2 regions of the Rothia endophytica genome follow, and region 1 is predicted to be linked to the other one. Evidence: riboswitches for the same ligand, from Rfam matches in the RefSeq annotation. Region 1 holds a riboswitch; the other holds the start of a gene.
What was found. Region 1 has a riboswitch for S-adenosylmethionine ahead of ABD982_RS03015 (hypothetical protein). Riboswitches for the same ligand answer to the same signal wherever they lie in the genome.
Positions count from the first base shown of each region.

Region 2: it holds a riboswitch for S-adenosylmethionine, as region 1 does, so the genes downstream of both, ABD982_RS07165 (O-acetylhomoserine aminocarboxypropyltransferase/cysteine synthase family protein) here and ABD982_RS03015 (hypothetical protein) in region 1, are expected to answer to the same signal.

Region 1 covers NZ_BAABKP010000001.1:656,912-664,060, forward strand. Annotated here, with positions in the region: gene ABD982_RS02990 (AzlC family ABC transporter permease) at 1-291, opposite strand, end outside; gene ABD982_RS02995 (Lrp/AsnC family transcriptional regulator) at 374-811, shown strand; gene ABD982_RS03000 (OsmC family protein) at 904-1,347, shown strand; gene ABD982_RS03005 (amino acid permease) at 1,606-3,090, shown strand; gene ABD982_RS03010 (thymidine kinase) at 3,268-3,885, shown strand; SAM riboswitch class IV at 3,951-4,068, shown strand; gene ABD982_RS03015 (hypothetical protein) at 4,085-4,507, shown strand; gene ABD982_RS03020 (hypothetical protein) at 4,650-5,264, shown strand; gene ABD982_RS03030 (TrlF family AAA-like ATPase) at 5,866-7,149, opposite strand, start outside.
Region 2 covers NZ_BAABKP010000002.1:142,562-149,710, reverse strand. Annotated here, with positions in the region: gene gatB (Asp-tRNA(Asn)/Glu-tRNA(Gln) amidotransferase subunit GatB) at 1-614, shown strand, start outside; gene ABD982_RS07170 (S9 family peptidase) at 876-3,047, opposite strand; SAM riboswitch class IV at 3,258-3,372, shown strand; gene ABD982_RS07165 (O-acetylhomoserine aminocarboxypropyltransferase/cysteine synthase family protein) at 3,479-4,822, shown strand; gene metX (homoserine O-acetyltransferase MetX) at 4,841-6,091, shown strand; gene ABD982_RS07155 (alpha/beta hydrolase) at 6,163-6,849, shown strand; gene ABD982_RS07150 (RNA-binding S4 domain-containing protein) at 6,846-7,067, opposite strand.

The DNA of each region.
Region 1 (7,149 bases):
CAACAAGAACTCAACAGATCCGGCGAAAACCACGGCAGACAGCACGGGGGCAACCCACCAGGCTAACCCGTAGGATGACACCAGCACACCCAAACCCATACCCATCACCACAAAGCCAAGGCACATGAAACCGGCAACGCGCAAGCCCTCGCGGAAGCCGCTCTCACCAGGCAAAGTATGCACATGCTCGCCAGAAATTACGGGCAGTGCCCCGGTCGCTGTAGCGGGGCTGGTGACCTCGCTGGTTGTCACAAACGGCAGTGAAGCGGTGGTGGTTCTTTCCTGGTACATAAGAAACAAGTCTAGATAAAAAGCCCCGCAAAGTGTTTGCTTTTTATTGCTAAAAAGCAGCTCTTATAGCAAGATAAAGCACATGGACAACCTTGATAGCGCAATTATTGAAGAGCTTACCGCTAATGGTCGGCTCGCCAACCAGGAACTTGCTGCTCGGGTAGGGCTAACAGCTGCCCCCTGTCTGCGCCGGGTGCGTCGGCTAGAAGAAGCTGGAATTATTGCTGGCTATACGGCCCGCATCAACCATGCCCTGCTCGATGAAGGCTTTGAGGTGCTGGTCTTCGTAGATCTTTCACGCAACGACCTGCCCAGCGTAGAAGCCTTTGAGAGCACCGTCCTTGCCGATCCAGCTGTCATCGAATTCCGCCGCATGTTCGGTCTGCCCGACTACTACATCAAGGTACGCGTGAAAGACTCAGAAGCCTATGAGCGCTGGTACAGCGCGCTCGCCTCTCAGCACGAGTACATCTCCCGCATCGATTCGCGGATCACCATGAAGCTACTCAAAGCGCCCTAACCGCCCTAGCTGTGACAGCGCACGGAATAAGTAGCTAGCGCCACACGTTTTTATAAGAAGACCTCTTACTCCATTCGTATAAGGAGAGCCCCATGGCAGAAAATGCCCGCACTGAAGACCCTAACTACCGCGCTGTGCCCGTTGAGCGCATCGGTAAAAAGCACTACCGAGCCACCGGTGCTAACGGGGCTACCTTAGATTTTGGCCAGGGGGAGGGGATGCTGACTCCGGTCGAGCTACTGCTTGCCGCAATCGCTGGTTGCTCCGCCGTGGACGTCGATGTGGTGACTTCCCGAAAGGTGGAGCCCGAGACTTTCGAGGTGCTGTCCTCTGCCATCAAGCAAAATGAGGACGGCGCTGTTCGGCTTGATGATGTTGAGGTGAGCTTCAAGGTAGCCTTCCCCGCCGGTGCTGAGGGCGAGAAAGCGCAGAAGATGGTGGACCGCCTGATTAAACTCTCGGCCGAGAAGGACTGCACCGTCAGCCGCACTGTAGAGCACGCCACCAAGGTTACTTTTATCAACGAGAACGCCTAGGTCAACCCGGGTGTATTTCTAGCCCGCTCTTCATCACCATTGCGCCGCCCTGCGCTCCAGCCCCCACGGTCACTGGAGTGCAGGGCGGCTCTTTTCTGCCCTCTGGGCTGGATATCACGCGGTGTTTAGGGGTCAAATGGACGCTGCGGTGGTAATCTAAAGTTTGTCTTATGCCCCATTAGCAAAACTGTTGGGGTAAGTTCTTGGGTCCTGGTGTAATCCTCCAGCATCCTAACTACCGAAAGCAGTACGCTCCTTATGTCTACTGATGCAGTTCCCACTCCGGTTGGTGAGAATAAAGAAGAGCTGAAGCGCGGCCTGCGCAGCCGTCACCTCTCCATGATTGCTATTGGCGGCGCTATTGGCACCGGCCTCTTTGTCGCTTCAGGTTCCACCATCGCAACCGCTGGCCCCGGCGGCGCTCTGCTCGCCTACTCGCTCATCGGCATCATGGTGCTGCTCCTCATGCAGTCCCTGGGCGAAATGGCAGCCAACCTGCCCGTAGCAGGCTCCTTCCAGACCTTCGCTTCACGCTACGTCTCAGAGTCCTTTGGCTTCGCTATGGGGTGGAACTACTGGTTCAACTGGGCCATTACCGTTGCCGCAGAACTGGTCGCTGCCGGCGTCATTATGTCCTACTGGCTCCCCGGCGTCCCCGGCTGGATCTGGGCGGGCCTCTTCCTCTTCATCATCTTGGGCATCAACATTCTTTCAGCTCGTGCTTACGGCGAATCAGAATACTGGTTGGCCGCCATCAAGGTGCTCACAGTCATCGTCTTCCTCATTGCAGGTATCCTCATGATTTTTGGAATCCTGGGAAATAACGAGGCGGGCTTTGGTAACTGGACCGACGGCGAAGCACCCTTCAAGGGCGGTTTCATCTCCATCTTGGCCATCTTCATGGTCGCTGGCTTCTCCTTCCAAGGCACCGAAATGATTGGTGTTGCCGCTGGCGAATCAGAAAACCCCCGCCGCGACGTCCCCCGTGCCCTCAAGAGCGTCTTCTGGCGCATCATGCTCTTCTACATTGGTGCTATCGCGGTGATCGGTACTCTGATTCCTTACACCAACCCCAACCTCTTGCGCGCTGATGAAACCGACATCGCTTACTCGCCCTTCACCATGGTCTTCGATAACCTGGGTATCGCGCTCGCAGCTTCCGTGATGAACGCGGTCATTCTGACCGCTATCCTCTCTGCCGGTAACTCAGGCCTCTACGTCTCATCGCGTATGCTCTACTCCCTGGCAGTCGAGGGCAAAGCACCCAAAATCTTCATGCGCGTCAACAAACGCGGCATCCCCATGCCCGCCCTGCTGATGACCGCAGCTATCGGTCTCTTCGGCTTCGTCACCGCACTCGTAGGCCAGGGTGCCGCTTACACCTGGCTGATTAACATCTCAGGCCTCTCCGGGTTCATCACCTGGGTGGGCATTGCTATCTGCCACTACCGCTTCCGACGCGCCTACGTCGCCCAGGGCTTCGATGTGAATGGCCTGCCTTACAAGGCACCGCTCTTCCCCATCGGGCCCATCGTTGCGTTGCTCATGTGCCTCTTGGTCATTGGTGGCCAGAACTATAACGCCATCTTTGAGGGCCACTGGTTCGAGGTTGTCTCAGCCTACATTGGTGTACCTATCATCATTGGCGTCTACCTGGTCCACAAGATGGTCAGCGGCTCAAAGACCATTCCCCTCAATCAGGTGGATGTCTCTGGCATCGAGGTGGAACCCGTCAAGGGCTAACCTCAAACTGAACGGTGGCGGGGCGGGCGGGCTCTCGCCGGCTGCAAGCACGTCCACTCCGCCACCACTGCACCAGCATGGCTCACCTTTCGCTCGCGAAGGGGAGCCGCCATGCTGGTGTTTTTGTTTGCGGGTAGACTGGTGCCGTTTGATTTTTCTGGTGAAAGGGTAGCGCACGTGGCTAAGCTGTATTTCCGTTTTGGGGCGATGAACTCGGGCAAGTCTACGGCCCTGCTGCAGGCTGCCTATAACTATGAGGAGCGCGGTCAGCGCGTCCTGCTAGCTAAGCCCCGTGTGGATACCAAGGGTGATGCCCTCATTGTTTCTCGCCTGGGCGTGACCCGCCATGCTGACTTCCTTATTGGGCCCGAGGACTCAGCTAAGGGTCTCTTTCATGCCGCTGCTGAAGTAGCTGAAGACCCTGACCGGATGCATTGGCACCTGCCCGTCTCATGCCTGCTAGTAGACGAGGCACAGTTCTTGACCTCAGAACAAATCGATGACCTGATGCGCATTGCCGTGCTGGAGGACATCCCAGTACTTGCCTACGGTATCCGCACCGACTTTCGTACTCACGCCTTCCCCGGTTCTGCTCGCCTGCTTGAAATTGCCCACACTCTTGAAGAACTTAAGACTATTTGCCGGTGCGGCCGTAAAGCACTCTTTAACGGGCGGACGCTGGACGGAAAGTTCATCTTCGACGGCGACCAGGTGGCCATCGACGGCGTGCACGTGGGCTACGAGTCCCTGTGTGCTACCTGCTACCTGGAAGAATCTGGCGGCGCGCTGAGCTAGGCATCCATCATTTTTCTGCAGGATGCTTGAACTATTTCGTAAAGCTCTGTTAAAGTAGTAATCACGATTCAGAAGCCCAACGCTAAGCCCTTTGACTTGTTGGCTGGCAACCGCCTTTCGCAGACGGTGCCCTTAAAGGAAAATCGGTCACCCGGCTCAAATGATCCGGTGAAAGTAGCGATTATTTTAGGAGGCCCTCATGGGTCAGCTTTCTTTTTCTTCTTCCAATGCCGATGCAGAAACCACCAAAGAACGTGTTGGTACCCGCTGTATTCTTCACACTGCCGGTCACGGAATTGTGCCTGCTGTTGGTATGAACGCTTCAAACATGGTGTGGGAGAAAGCCACTGTCACTGCCCGTCGCGGCACCCGGTTGCGGCTGCAAACAGCGGATGGTGCATCTTATTTCTGGCACCACGACCCGCAGCGCGTGGCTTACCTCTGCGCTCCTGAAGCCGGCGAGAACTCTGATAGCGAGACTCATGGGGAGGCGGCTACAACGGAGCTGCTGTGGAATTCCACCTATAAACTTTTGGGCAGGCGTTTCGATCATGGTTTCGCACTGGCACACCTTTCGGATAAACCGCTAGATGGCTGCGAACTAGCGTCCTCTCTTTCCTAGGAAAAGATAGATCAATATAAGGGGTGGTGGGCCAGACTTTCTGGCCCACCACCCCCTATTTTTGGAACTAATGGATAGTTTTAGTGAGGTGTGCGGAGGCTGTGTGCTGTTAGCCTGGAATCACTACCGAGAAGGGAAGACAATGAAGTCTTATACTGGACTGACACTTCTGGCTACCACCGTTCTCTTGGCCGGGTGCGGCTCATCTGGCACAGGAACAACAGATAATGAAACGGTAACCCCACCTGCTTCGTCAGCTGCTGCGGCAAACTCTTCGGTGCCTACGCCGAGCCCGATGCCTTCGGCTACTAGCTCATATGAGGCCCAGCCTGATCTAGTTGAGGTGACTACTACTTTCCCGGTGGGCAAGGAGGTGGCGGCCGATGAGAAAATCGGTATCTTGGTCAGCCCAACCGGCAATATTGGGTGTGACATCTGGGCGGTGGAGGGTCTCGCCCGGTGCGGCGTGAAGTCCTATTATGATGAGGCGAAGTACCCGACCGGTGATATTACTGGCCCTGCCTGGGTCTTTGCATTAGATGATGAGCTGGATGAGGTATCGCTGAATTCGCGTGGTGATGCCATGTTCTTCATGATGGGGGAGCACGAGGGTAATGCCCCGCAGGTTGTTGAGTACGGTACGACTGCTACCTACGGTTCGATTGAATGCCGCTCTGAGGAGGAGGCGATGACCTGTACCAACACTAAAACCGGTCACGGTGTAACTATGAGCCGTGAAGGCTATTCAACCTTTTAGGACCACTATTAAAAAGCTGGTAGCCTTCCCTTTTGGGAAGGCCACCAGCCTTTTTTATAATCTACTTACTTGAGCTTAGTCAGCTCACCGTTCAAGGTAGCACTCGGGCGCATTACCTTATCTGCCAGCTCGTCTGAGGGCTTGTAGTAGCCCCCCCCAGGTCCACGGGCTTACCCTGAACCTCCAGCAGCTCAGCCACAATAACCTCTTCTGAGAAGCCAGAGCCTAAGTAACGGTGGAAAAAGAGAGGAAGCGGAGGTCATAAAGGCTACACCCTGCAGGTGGTTGACCACGGTACGAAGCTACGTACTGTTCGATGCAGTATCGCTCTAAGGAAGAGGCAATGACCTGTACCAACATTAAAATAGGTTGTGGAGTAGAGATAAACAGTGACGGTTATAGAACTTTATGTGTAGACCCGTAAAAAGATTAAGCCAGAACCATATGCTTTGGTGTGTAGATTGACTTGCTCCTATAGATGTAGATAGTTCAAAAATTAATTTTGACTACCTATATTTGACTATAAAATCACGTAATATTTAGTAAATAATTTAAATGTGAAATAATACATGCCTCAAAATAAATGGTCGCTGAACTAGCGTTAAACAAATTTGTCATACTTTATTCGCCTATTGTCGAAAGCAGTTCTAGTTCCTTCGAGAATATTTATTGATGTGTCAGCTATATTGAATTCTGCTATACATCCAGAATCAATATAAAAACGTTGACCATCTGAATGGCAATGAATAATTTGATCTGCGTCTCCTACAATAGCTAAGTTGGCATTATGGGTAACAACTATAGTTTGTCTTCTCCCTGAAGCAAAATGAAGCGCGGGAACTAGATTTGAAGCAATCGTTTCATTATCAAGATTTTCTTCTGGCTGATCCAAAAGCAACGGTGTATTTCTTAAGTCCACTACTAAATAAAACATAGTGAGAATTAATCCACGTTGACCTGGCGATAAATGTGAGAGAGGTAACCCATGTCCAGTGATGCCAAATCTGACACCTAGCCAATCTAGATTTAATATAGTCATAAGGAAATCAGATAAACTAGTCCCTCTGTTGAATACATCTCTAGGATCCCTAGAGTCGCCACCTCCATCGCCCCTAAATGAATTAATTCTAGTAATGAGCTCTCGTAAAACTAAATTTATATTATTGAAATCTGAAACATCTAAATTTTCGTAAATTTCAGATGCCCATTCTTCGAAAAGTGAGCTTTTGTTTTTATTAATCAGACCAAGCAACGTATCCCAAATATTTTTGGAGACAATTTCAGTTGAGAACTCAAGGCCAATATCGCTTAGTATAGGAATTCCTTCTATATATTCAGCTGCAGGTTGGTATAAAGATTTGACAAACTCACTTTGTTGTCTAATTGTATGATGTATTTCTGAGGAAATATTAATCAAATCCTTTTCGATTTTGCTAAGCGTTCCAGGGATCGACTCAAGTCTTAGTAGTCTTCCTTCAATTTCCTTGATTGAACCTGGTTGCTGTTTAGATCCAATTATCAGGTCCTTTCGATTTTCGAGCAAATTAAGATCTTCAATTTTTGCCTGCCGTTCCCCATCTAGCATTCGCAATTGATTCTCCTGTGTGTTGAGTCTTATCTCCAGTTCATCCATCTCTGCGTTAATTTCATAAACTTTTTTTTCTAGTGCATCTGTAGCTTTTTTTGTCTTTTCGATAAGGCTATTAATTACTTCATTTTTTATTTCGATATATGCGATATTTTCTGAGCTGTCAGATATTTCTTGATAGTCAGTGTTAATTTTGTGAACTTGATTTTCAATCTTGACTAAGCGTTCAGCGAAGGCGGTCATGCTTGTGAGCCGTTCTTTGCTGGTGGAAATATTATGAATATATTCCAGTTTCAA
Region 2 (7,149 bases), on a different contig from region 1:
AGCCGGACCTAGTGCCCGTGGTAACCGATGCCGAGTGGATTGAGCGTTTGCGCGCCGAACTGCCCGAGCCTCCCGCTGAGCGCCGCCGCCGTCTCAAGGCTGACTGGGGTTTCTCCGATGAGGAGTTCCGCGACGTGGTCAACGCCGGTGCAATGGACGTCATCGAAGAGACCATTGCAGCTGGTGCCCCCGCTGCTGTGGCGCGTAAGTGGTGGATGGGTGAAATCGCTCGCATCGCTAAGGAACGTGAAGTCGAACTGACTGACACCGGTGCGACTGCTCAGACCGTCCTTGAGCTCAATAAGCTCATTGAAGCCAAGAAGATTAATGACAAGATTGCCCGCCAGGTGCTGGGTTTTGTCATTGACGGTGAGGGTGAGCCCGCTGAAATTGTTGAGAAGCGTAGCTTGGCAGTTGTGTCTGACGACGGTGCGCTAACCACCGCTATCGATGAAGCTTTGGCTGCTATGCCCGATGTTGCCGATAAGATCCGTGCCGGTAAGGTGCAGGCTGCCGGCGCTATCGTCGGCCAGGTCATGAAGGCAACCCGCGGTCAGGCTGATGCCGGACGCGTGCGTGAGCTCATCCTTGAAAAGCTGGGAGTAGAGGGCTAACCCACCCTCCTTGAAAAGAGCAGGGCGCAGGATCTTCTTCCTGTGACCCTGCTTTTTCTTTTAAACTAATAGGCGCCCGTGCAGTAATGGACGGGCGCCTACACTCGCACTACCGGGGTGTGCTGAGAGGGGCACACTCCTCAGGAGGCAGGAGTGATTGAGTGAAATAAAAAGAGCAGGGGATATAAGCGTTGGTTGTTGATAGCCCCTGCTGCTGAGAAAGCACTCAATACTTTTTATGCCCGAATATTTTAAATGTATCTATTTTTTATCGGACAGATGAGATAGCAAAAACGCGTAGTCCCAGGCAATGTCGCGCCAGGCGGTGTACCGCCCTGAGCCTCCACCATGCCCGCCATCCATTTCCGTCTTGAGCAGCGGAACCGGTGAATCTGAAGAGATAATTTCACGCAGTTTAGCTACCCATTTCGCAGGCTCAACATACAACACACGTGTGTCATTAAGAGAGGTGACTGCGGCTATCGCCGGGTAGGCAGTAGCTCGGATGTTTTCGTAAGGGCTGTAAGACTTCATATAGTCGTAAACTTCACGGTTTTCGATGGGGTTACCCCATTCTTCCCATTCCAAAGCAGAGAGCGGAAGCTCTGGGTCGAGGATGGTAGTAAGGGCGTCCACGAAGGGAACCTGGGCTAGGCAGGCTTTGTACTTCTGCGGCGCCATATTCAATACGGCCCCCATGAGCAGACCGCCGGCAGAACCACCCATAATACCTATCCGTTGTTCGTCCACCCAGGGGAGTGAGGCGAGAAAGTCGGTGGAATCAATGAAATCTGTGAAGGTGTTCTTCTTGGTTAGTTTCTTGCCTTCGGTGTACCAGGACCGGCCCATCTCGCCACCGCCGCGGATATGAGCAATCACAAATACAGCGCCGCGGTCGAGGACGCTCAGGCGGGCTACAGAGAAGTAAGGATCCATTGAAGCTTCATAGGAACCATAACCGTACTGAATCACGGGGTGCGGTTGTGTCCTATCCATATCAGCTAGGTGCATGACAGAAAGAGGAACCATGGCGCCGTCGGCAGCTGGCGCCCACATGCGGTAAGCGGTGTACTGATCACGCTCGTAGCCCAGAACCGGTGTTTCCCGGCGTAGCACCAGCTCATCGGTATCAGGGAAGTAGTCATAGACACTGCTGGGCGTGAGGAAGGAGGTGTAGTTGAGGCGAATCACCGGGGACATAATGTTCATCCCTGAACAGGAGGAGGTGTAGAGCTCCTCACTAAAGCCGCCGGGCTGAGTAAACTCGATACCGCGGGGGTTGCCTACGGCGAGCTGATGTGACAGTGAGCTGCGGGGTGCAACAAAGACCTTAACCGTGGTGTTCTCCCGCGCCATGACCGCAAGGTGGTTGCGCGAGAAGCTAACGCTCTCGATGCGTACATCGTCGCGGTGCGGCATAAGAGCCACCCAATCAGCCCGCAGACGCTCAAAGGGTACATAGGCCTCGGGGAGAGGGGCTATGACGATTTCTGAGTTGGGCGCATCAAAGTCATGGGTGAGCACCAGGTAGGCTCTTCCATCGACATCGATGATGTCGGTGCTGTACTCAATCCTTTGCTCCCTGCTAATAATCAGCGTGGGCTCTACCTCGCCTAACTCGTGAATATTGACCACGCGGGTTTCAGTGTACTCAGAGTTACCGGAGGTCAACACCACGTGGGTACGGGAGGACGACATCCCCGCTCCCAGCCACATGCCCTGATCCTCTTCGGTATAGAGAGCAATGTCATCAGCCGGGCTACTTCCCACTCGATGAGCACGAATCTGATAGGGGCGCCAGGAATCATCGGCTACAGCATAGATAAGGTGGTTAGCGCCCGAGGCAAAGAAAGCTCCGGCGAAGATATCTTCAATCTTTTCATCCAGCATCTGGCCGGTTTCAAGGTTTTTAAAGTGCTGGGTGTAGCGCTCATCGCCGGTGTCATCGACCCCAAAGGTCAGCAGTCGTCCGTCGCGAGTAACCTGGAAGGAACCTAGTGAGAAGAAAGGTAGGTCTCGGGCAAACTCGTTGCAGTCCAGCACCACTTCTTCACCCTCAAGCGGCTGACCGGGCACCACCTGCGGTGGTGTATAACGCTCAACAACGCTGCCTTCTGTTAAGGCAGGAACCCGGCACATAATGGGGTACTGCTCGCCGGCCACCGTCCGATTGAAATACCACCAAGCACCCCTGCGGGAGGGAACGGACATATCCGTTTGCTGAGTGCGGCCTTTAATCTCTTCAAAAATAGCGTCGCGCAGCGGCTGCTGATCAGCGGTAACCCCATCGGTGTAAGCATTCTCTGCTGCGAGATGGGCAAGCACCTCTTCGCTCTCTTTATCACGCATCCATTCGTAGTAATCAATGAAAGTATCGCCATGATGAGTGCGCTCGCTGGCGATGCGCGGGGGACGGGGTGGGGTGAGCGTCATGAGATGCCTTTCTGATGGTTTCTTCTCCAGTCTAGTGGAGAGAGGTTTCCCCATAAGAGCAGGAGCGCGCTCCTAGTCCGTGCGTGGTCTTAATCCAAACTGTGTAAGAGTGAAAGTTACACCTGCGTAACTTTTGCAACAAATGAAACATGCTGACATCTTGCGGTGCTTTCTTGACGCCATCAAACCCGCTAAGGAAGACTAACAACAGGTCAAGAGCGCCAGCACTAAGCCTCAGCTAGCTGGCCGGCAACCCTCCACCTGCGGTGGGGTGCCCTGAGTGAAGACCTGACACATCCCAGACGGGCATGTGTAAGCGCGGGACCGATGTGCCTTCTCCTTTGGTGCATCACCTTCCGGTAGACCGGGAGTTACGGCATGCGGCCCCACCTTGCGAGATATTTTCCTCACTAGAGACTGGAGCTACCAACATGACGACCTCACAGAACATCCCTACTCCCAGCAAGCCTGCCGGCTGGAAATTTGAGACCCAGCAAATTCACGCTGGTCAAGAACCTGACCCTGTCACCGGTGCACGAGCTTTGCCGATTTATCAGACCACCTCTTTTGTCTTCAAGGATTCACAGCAGGCGGCTAACCGTTTTGCTCTCTCTGAGCTGGGCCCCATCTATACCCGTATTAATAACCCCACCCAAGAAGCGGTAGAAAACCGTATCGCGGCCCTAGAAGGCGGAGTGGGAGCGCTGCTGCTCGCATCTGGTCAGGCAGCTAATACTTTCTCGGTTCTTAACATTGCCGGGGCAGGGGATCACATCGTTGCCTCGCCCTCTCTTTACGGCGGTACCTACAACCTCTTCAAATACACCCTGGCGAATTTAGGCATTGAAACCACTTTCGTTGATGACCCTGCAGACCCCGACAGCTGGCGCGCTGCTGCTCGCCCTAACACCAAAGCTTTCTTTGGGGAGACCCTACCCAACCCCCGCGGGGACGTGCTGGATATTGAACCCATTGCAGAAGTAGCTCACAGCGTGGGTGTTCCCCTTATCGTGGATAACACCGTAGCAACACCTTATCTGCTGAACCCCATCAAGCACGGTGCTGATGTTGTGGTGCACTCTGCGACCAAATATCTAGGGGGCCACGGAACCTCTGTGGGTGGTGTCATCGTGGACGCAGGCACCTTCGACTACGGCGCTTACCCCGAAAAATACCCCCTCTTCAATCAGCCTGATGAGAGCTATCACGGCCTGGTCTACGCCCGCGACCTGGGTAAAGACGGCGCCTTTGGCGTCAACCTCTCTTACATTTTGAAAGCCCGCGTGTCCCTGCTCCGTGACCTGGGAGCATCAATTTCTCCGACCAATGCCTTTAACATAGCGATCGGGATCGAGACCCTCTCACTCCGCATGGAGCGACACGTGCAGAACGCCGCTGCAGTTGCCCGCTTCTTATCCGAGCATCCCGCAGTTGAATCGGTAGTTTACTCGGGTTTGGAAAGTTCACCCTACTACGGGCTGTCTCAGAAATACCTATCCCGTGGCGCCGGTGCAGTCCTGGGTTTCACTCTCAAGGACGCGGATGCTCCTACCGCCCAAAAATTTGTAGATGCGCTGTCCTTACACTCCCTCCTGGTCAACATTGGCGACGTGCGCAGCCTGGTAGTACACCCGGCGTCCACCACGCACAGCCAATCAACGCCAGATGAGCTAGCCGCCATCGGCATCAATCCCGCCTTTATTCGCCTCTCGGTGGGTATTGAGCATATCGATGATATTTTGGCTGACCTCGAACTGGGCTTCGACGCACTTTAAAGTACGAAAGGTAAATCGATGACGATTAAAACCTCGACCACTGATACCGCTGCTGGCACCCGTGAGGACGGCGTACTTAAGTACGCCCCGATCGGCGACCTAGCCCTTGAAAACGGTGAAACTCTGCCCGATGTCGTCATTGGCTATGAAACCTGGGGAACCCTCAATGAAGCCGGCGATAATGCGGTGTTGATTCTGCACGCGCTGACCGGTGACACCCACGTCTCTGCTGGTCGCGCGGCTTCGGATGCTCCGGCAGAAGTGCGGGCGGCAGCTGAAGCAGGTGGTTGGTGGCCTACCGCTGTGGGCCCAGGGCGAGTCATCGATACCGATAAGTACTTTGTGGTGTCCCCCAATATGGTGGGGGGGTGCTACGGCTCAACAGGACCGGCTTCCCCCTCACCCCTTTCCATAGATCCTGAAGGCAAACCCTGGGGCTCCCGCTTCCCAGCTGTTACCATTCGGGACAGCGTCCACGCCGAGAAGGTACTGGCTGATCAGCTGGGCATTACGTCTTTTCACCACGTGGTGGGCGGCTCACTGGGTGGAGCGCGCGCCATTGAATGGGCGGTGACTTACCCCTCCCTGGTGCGGTCGGTAGCTGTGCTGGCTTCGGGTTCGGCAGCTACAGCCGAACAAATTGCCTGGGGGCACATGCAGAATCTAGCGATACGCCAGGACCCCAACTTTGCCGGCGGCGATTACTACGACGGCCCCGCTCCTGATACCGGGCTGGCCCTTGCCCGACGTATCGCGCACACCACCTACCGTTCGGCGGCTGAACTGCACTTCCGGTTTGGGCGCGACGAACAGCCGGGCCACGAGGTACTTGCCCCCAAGTACAGTGAGCGCGGCCGCTACCAGGTGGAAAACTACCTGGATTACCATGGGCAGAAGTTGACCGCGCGTTTTGACGCCAACTCCTACCTAGCGATCAACGAGGCGCTACTGAGCCACGATGTGGCACGTGGTCGCAGCAATCTTGAGAAAGCGCTGGCTCTTTCCACCTGCCGATGGACGCTTGCCTACGTTGACTCGGACCGCCTCTTCTTCCCATCCGACACCCAGATTATTGCTGCCTCCCTGCCGCAGCCGGTGGAGCCCGCCGTGATCCATTCACCCTGTGGACATGACGGTTTTCTGATTGAACACCGCCAGCTGGAGCGTATTCTGCTGCAGAGTTTTGAGGCGCAGGACGCCGCAGACGGGCAGAAGACTCGCTCAGCCGGCCGCGCCTACCCACACAAGTATTTGAGGGTGGTCGCCTAACTATAATGCTCGGCAAAAGCCCGGGGAAGCTATGTTAGGTTGGAAAAAACACCCCGCCCAAAGGAAAACTTATGTCCCAGTACCTGGTTGATTTTTCAAATGCCGAGCCAGCACGGGCAGGCACCCACCTGGTGGTGCTCTTGCACGGTTATGGTTCTCACGAACGAGACCTTACCGGGCTGATCCCTTACCTTCCATCCGATGAGGTAACCTACGCGTCCCTACGTGCCCCTCAACCGGTAGGGTATGCCCTCCCCGCAGACGCTGAGAGCGCTTATGCTGGCCAAGCTGCCATGGGCTACCAGTGGTGGCCGCTGAATGCTCAGCTAGAAACGGTTGGCTTTCGAGCCATCGAGCTGGCGACCGACTATGTACTGGACTGGCTAGAACCCCTAGCTGCTGACCACAAGAGCGTTACCCTGCTGGGCTTCTCCCAGGGCATGGCCGTGGCGACATCCGTGGCCCGCCGCCGTCCTGAGCTTATTACTGCGGTGGTAGGGCTTTCTGGCTACGCAGTAGATGGCGGTTCTGATTACTTTAGGGACGCCGAGCTCACCGGGAATCAGAAACTACAACTTTTCTGGGGGAGGGGAGACTCAGACCCCGTCATCACCGCAGAGAAGATTGAATTCACCCAGCAGTGGGCGGGGAAGTATACCCGGGTGGAGCAAGAGCTTTACCCCGGCTTAGCCCACGGCATCGCTGCTCAGGAGTTGACTCATATTTCGGCTTATTTGAGTGAAAAGGTGCTGGGTTAGTCCCTTTCTACCTGCACTGCCATACCATTGAGCTCCACGACATCCCCGGGGTGGAGCTGTTTACCGCGCTGTTCACAGATTTCATCGTTGACCTTGACCAAGCCATCCTGAATGACAATGCGGGCGTGGGTGCCATTTTCTACCAGGTTAGCCAGTTTCAAGAACTGACCTAGACGGATTATCTCGTCACGAATAAAAACAGGTTCAATGTTGCTCATACCCCATACTTTACCGCCCCATACGCCCCGGTGTGTGCGGTAGGCTGGTAGGTGCACGCCTCCACAGATGAGCGTGCATTTT